DNA from 2 places in the Bombilactobacillus sp. ESL1097 genome. Region 1 is predicted to be linked to the other one. Evidence: predicted binding sites of a transcription regulator. Region 1 holds the regulator's gene; the other holds the start of a gene.
The links. Region 1 encodes HrcA, which represses chaperone genes, less so after heat shock. Its sites were predicted from a motif close to TTAGCACTCNNNNNNNNNGAGTGCTAA; they were not measured.
Positions count from the first base shown of each region.

Region 2: groES (co-chaperone GroES) is a predicted target of HrcA. The motif match lies at 1,655-1,681, and genes of this name have one in related genera.

Region 1 is NZ_JBYLUB010000001.1:768,269-771,443, forward strand. Features, by position in the region: gene truB (tRNA pseudouridine(55) synthase TruB) at 1-190, shown strand, start outside; gene ribF (riboflavin biosynthesis protein RibF) at 198-1,142, shown strand; gene hrcA (heat-inducible transcriptional repressor HrcA) at 1,235-2,311, shown strand; gene grpE (nucleotide exchange factor GrpE) at 2,323-2,931, shown strand; gene dnaK (molecular chaperone DnaK) at 2,959-3,175, shown strand, end outside.
Region 2 is NZ_JBYLUB010000001.1:439,685-442,859, reverse strand. Features, by position in the region: gene groL (chaperonin GroEL) at 1-1,271, opposite strand, end outside; gene groES (co-chaperone GroES) at 1,335-1,619, opposite strand; gene AC3B6D_RS02010 (LTA synthase family protein) at 1,969-3,175, opposite strand, start outside.

The DNA.
Region 1 (3,175 bases):
TACAGACCAAATGCCACTGTATGAATTGACTGCTGCGCAATGGCAAGTGGTGCAAAACGGCGGTGCTATTCAGTTGCCTTCAACTGAGGAACAGGTCTTACTGACTTGGCAGCATCAAGTCAAAGCATTGTATCATTTACAAAATCAGAACTATGTTCCGCAAATTATGCTTTTAAAAAATGATAGGTGAGTAAATCGTGGAAGTTCAAATTTTAAAATATCCCTTTCAGCAGCAGTTGAAAATTCCGGCACGGCAAGTTTTGGCGGCGGGTTTTTTTGATGGCGTGCACCTCGGTCATCAAAATGTGATTAAAACGGCAGTACGGCTGGCGCATACGCGGCAACAACCAGCGGCAGTTTTGACGTTTGACCGCCATCCTATTGAAGTTTATCAACCGCAAAAAGTGACGGGAACGTTCCAGTATCTGACGCCATTTCAACGCAAACTAGAATTGTTTCAAGAATTACAAGTAGATATTGTCTATGTAGTAGAGTTTAATCCCATTTTGGCGCATTTAGCACCTCAAAAATTTGTCGAAGATTTTTTGTTGCGCTTGCATATTACAACTTTAGTGGCCGGCTTTGATTGGACCTTTGGCCCCAAAGAGATTGCGACCATGACGTATTTACGCCAGTTAGTCCAACAACGCTTTGAAATTGTAGAGATTCCTTCTTTAAATTTCGATCATGAAAAAATTTCTTCTACTAATATTCGCACAGCGTTACAGACGGATCAGATTCAACACGCTAATTTATTATTGGGTTATAATTACCAAAACCAAGGTCCAGTGGTTCACGGTTATCAAATGGGGCGGCAGTTGGGTTTTCCCACAGCTAATTTAGCTTTAAGCGCAGAGCAATTAGTTCCTAGCTTGGGTGTTTACGTCACACGAGTCAAAGTTGGTGATGACTGGTTCCCAGCGATGACTTCCGTTGGCCGAAATGTGACTTTTAAAAGGGGCAATAATCCGGTCACAGTAGAGGCTAATCTCTTAGACTTTGATCAAGATCTCTATGGTCAGGAAGTCCAAATTCAGTGGTTAAAATATTTACGTCCTGAAATTAAATTTGCTGACGCCCCGGCATTGGTGCAGCAATTACGACAAGATCAGCAAGCTACCGAAAATTATTTCAGAAAATAATAGCAACTAACTTGACATAGTGCTAATAGCTTGCTATATTTAACATTGTTAGCACTGATATATCAAGAGTGCTAAAAGCGAGGTGATTTGGTTTGATAACTGATCGTCAAGCTGCAATTTTAAAGGCAATTGTTCAACAATATATTGAAACGGGGCAACCTATTGGCTCGAAGGCTTTAATGGATCGGTTACCAATTCATGTGAGTTCGGCAACTATTCGCAATGACATGGCAAATTTAGAGAGTTTGGGTCTGATTGAAAAGATTCATTTGTCATCAGGACGGGTGCCTTCAGATAGTGGTTATCGGTACTATTTGGATCACCTGTTAACGCCGATAGATGTTTCGGAGCAAACTTCAGAAATCATTCATTCTGATTTTGCCAAACAACGCTTTACCAAAATTGATGAGATTGTTGCGCAATCCGCTAAAATTCTCTCAACTTTGACAAGTTATACGGCCATTGCTTTAGGACCTGAGAGTGATAATACTGTTTTAACTGGTTTTCGAATTGTAGACTTGGGTAACAGTCAAGTCATGGCTATTATGGTAACTAGTGATGGAGCTGTTTATAATCAAGTGTATCGCTTAGAAACGGATATTGCGGCTGATCGTTTAGAAGCGGTCGTACGCATTATCAATGATCAATTAGTAGGTCAGACTTTGAATGAGGTTTCCAAGCGATTAAAGACTGATTTTCCTAAACTGGTGGCACAATATTTACAGACTCCAGATGGTTTTTTGTCAATTTTTGATGATATCTTAGATAAAGTTGCCGCCGATCATTTCTTTGTGGACGGTAAATCTAATTTATTTAACTACGTTGATACCCGTAATAGTGACAGTTTAAAGAGTTTGTATTCATTGTTTGACAGTGACCATAATTTAGCCAAGCTTTTGGGAATGGATCAGAATCTCAGTGATGATGATTCTAATAATCAAGGAATTAAGGTCCATTTGGGTGCTGAATTAGCGCCGCAAATATTGAATAATTATAGTTTGATTACCGCCAAATATAGTGTGGGCGTTCACGGTGATGGCTTAATTGCCCTCTTAGGGCCCACTAATATGCCTTATTCACAAGTGATTGGTTTAATTACCTCTTTACGTTATGAATTGGCAAAGCGGTTAATTGATTATTTTCAAGAACTAAATGGTAATTCAAGTTAGGAGGCGTGTTTATGACGAAACCTGAAATAGATCCGGAAGAGTTTCCTTCAGAAAAAGCTTCAACAAAAAAAGCAGCTGCTAATGATCAAGAAAAAGTGGTATCCAGCAAAGATCAGGATGAACCAGCCACAGCCAAGCCAGCTGCTGATGAAGTGGTAGACAAACTATTAAATGCTAATCAAAAATTAGAAAAAGATTTAAAAGCTAGTCAAGATCAGGAGTTACGCTTACAAGCGGAAATTCAAAATATTAAAAAGCATAATCAACAAGAACAGGCTAGTTTAATTAAGTATGATGGACAAAAGTTAGCGACAGCTATTTTACCATCAATTGACAATTTAGAACGTGCACTACAAGCAAGTAGTGCCGATCAAACTAATGACGGCCTAATTACTGGTGTGCAGATGGTTTTAAAACATTTGAAGCAAGCATTAGCGGAAAATGATATTACTGAAATTAAAGCTTTGAACGAAAAATTTGATCCGACGATTCATCAGGCGGTGCAAACAGTAGCAAGTGATGATGAGCATCCAGCAGACACGGTGGTACAAGTATTACAGGCCGGTTATCAATTAAAAGATCGCGTTTTGCGGCCAAGTATGGTTGTTGTGGCACAATAAATTAATTTAATGGAGAAGGTTTAATTAATGTCAAAAATTATCGGAATTGATTTAGGAACAACTAATTCAGCAGTTGCTGTTTTAGAAGGTGGCGACCCGAAGATTATTGCTAATCCAGAAGGCGGCCGGACTACACCATCAGTAGTTGCTTTTAAAGATGGTGAAACACAAGTTGGTGAAGTGGCTAAGCGGCAAGCAATTACCAACCCGAATACGATTTCTTCTATCAAACGCCACATTGGTG
Region 2 (3,175 bases), 330 kb from region 1:
ACAGCTGGAATGACATTCATCAAAGCTGTACCACCACCAGCAACGTAGCCTTCTTCAACAGCGGCCCGCGTAGCATTCAAAGCATCTTCAATCCGATATTTGCGTTCTTTTAATTCGGTTTCAGTAGCGGCACCAACTTTAATCACACCAACGCCACCAGCTAATTTAGCTAAACGTTCTTGTAACTTTTCACGGTCAAAGTCAGAAGTTGTTTCGCTAACTTGCTTCTTAATTAAATCAACCCGTTCATCAATCGCATCTTTAGAACCAGAACCTTGGACAATTGTTGTGTTGTCTTTAGTAACAGTTACACGACCTGCTTGACCTAATTGATCAATGGTTGTGTCTTTTAATTCTAAGCCTAAATCAGCTGTAATGACAGTACCACCAGTCAAGATCGCAATATCTTCTAACTGTTCCTTACGACGATCGCCAAAACCAGGTGCTTTAACAGCTACAACATTGAACGTGCCCCGAACCTTGTTCAAAACCAATGTTGGTAAAGCTTCACCATCAACATCATCAGCAATAATCAATAAAGCTTTGCCTTGTTGCACGATTGATTGTAATAATGGCAAAATATCTTGAATGTTGGAAATCTTCTTGTCAGTAATTAAAATGTATGGATTATCTAAATCGGCTTCCATTTTATCGTTATCAGTTACCATGTATTGTGATAAGTAACCACGATCAAATTGCATACCTTCAACAACATCAGAAGTTGTTTCAATACCCTTTGATTCTTCAATGGTAATTACACCATCATGGCCAACTTTTTCCATCGCATCGGCAATTAATTCACCAACTTGTTGATTGGAAGAAGAAACTGCGGCAACTTGAGCAATTTGATCACGGCCACTAACTTCGTGAGAAATCTTCCGCAATTCATCAACAGCAGTAGCAGTAGCCTTCTCAATTCCCGTCCGAATACCAACAGGGTTCGCACCAGCAGTTACATTCTTCATGCCTTCTTGAATAATTGCTTGAGCTAAAACTGTCGCAGTGGTTGTACCGTCACCGGCAATATCATTAGTCTTTGAAGCAACTTCAGAAACTAATTTAGCACCCATATTTTCAAAATGATCTTCTAATTCAATATCTTTGGCAATAGTTACACCATCGTTGGTAATATTTGGAGAACCATAGGATTGTTCCAAAACAACGTTACGACCTTTAGGTCCAATTGTTGTTTTTACTGTATCTGCTAATTTATTAACGCCTTCAAGCATCTTAGCCCGTGCGTCTTCTGAAAATTTAATTTCTTTTGTCATTTTTCAGCCACCTCAATTATTATTTAATACTTTATGTTCTTAATTTCTAATTAATTACAAAAATTAGTCAACAATTGCCATGACATCTTTTTCATGCATTACGAGATATTTTTGGCCGTCATACTTAACTTCTGAACCAGCGTATTTATCAAATAAGACTTTATCGCCTTTTTGAATGCTTAATTCAATTGTTTTACCTTCTGGTGTCCGTTCACCGGCGCCAACAGCAATAACTTCACCAACTTGTGGCTTTTCTTTAGCATTATTGGCTAGAACAATTCCACCAACTGTTTGTTCCTTTTCTTCATCAACTTGTACCAGAATACGATCACCTAATGGCTTTAACAAAGTAATCCCTCCAAATAAAAACATTTTTAGCACTCTTAGCACTCATCTTTATATAGTGCTAATACAAGTTCTATAATAACATGTTCCTTTCCAGATGCAAGTATTTCCGTTTAAAAATATTCGGAAAACTTACTTTTTTACAGTAGCACAGATCGCTTTGAAAGCACATTAATTGGCTCAAAATCTAGTAATCTTCCTTTACTTTTTTTAATCAAAAAGTCGCCCGTAATGGACGACTCACTTGATTTATCAAATTTGGAGCATAAATAGCTTTCAAGCCACGTATGCAATTATTAGATAATTAATTTTGCAAAATAGTTTTCAAATTGTTGACCCGATTCAGCTATGACTAGCGGGGAATTTGAAACATACCATCCTTTTTAGCGTAAGCTTTACCATAAGTCATATCATATTCTAATAACCGATAATCTTTATAAACTCGTGATTGATCCCACTTAGCATTTTTAGGGCCGTGAACATTTTTAGCAGTTAACGCATACGTATCGTTGCTTACTTTGGTTCGATTCTGTTGGCCCGTACCAGAAATTTGTAGTGGTTTGGTCAAAACTGGAACTTGCTGTTGTAATTGTTCCAATAATTGATAAAACGGAGTTTGCGGATAGTTAAGTTGTTGCAATAACTGTAAGGACATATAGTTGGGTGAGAAGTAATTATAATGATGCGTCTGTAAAGGAAAATTAGCCGCCATCACAAACGGCGTTGCATGAGAATACAAGGTATTCTGATTGAAGAGATCATCATAAATACCATCACCAGGATAATGATCGCCATACATGACAATTAACGTTTTTTGCTTAGCGTGTTGATAATGTTGCACTAATTGCTTAAACGCTTGATCCGAATCGTGAACTTCTTGAAGATAAGCTTCTAATTTTTTAGTCTTATCAGCATCTCCGGCTACTTTATTCTGGAGTTGATAAGAACTTTTGGGACCTATTTCTGCTTGATAAGGCATATGGTTTTGCATCGTCAACATCAAACTAAATTGGCGACTAGACTTTTTTTGTTGTGCATAAAAGTTCGGATAGGCGGAGGCATCTGTATCATACAAACCATGTGGTGACTTCTTTAAATGCTGTAATTTCGATTGATCTTGGAATTTATGGATACCGATCGCTGGATAAGCTTGATTTCTACGATACATAGTGCCGGCATAAGGATGGTAGGCCTGTGAATTATAGCCAGCATCATTTAAATAATGCATGACACTCGGAAAATATTTTTTATTAGGTAAAATATCCTGATAGGGCGTATTGTTTAAAAAGTAATTGGAGAAACCTGTATTGGCTTCAAATTCAATATTAGCCGTACCCCCACCAAAACCAGGAGACACCATATAGCCCCCAGCTTGTTGGACCGTTGGATTCGTAATCATCTTAGAAATATAAGGCATCGGATTTTTATTGCCAACAAGGGGATACCATTTCTGTGTCCGTAAAGGATTGGTTAAAGATTCATTTAAAATATAAATAATGTTAACTTTCCCAACTTTTTTCCCTTGATTGGCTTTAACCAAACCTTTTTGATAACGTTTA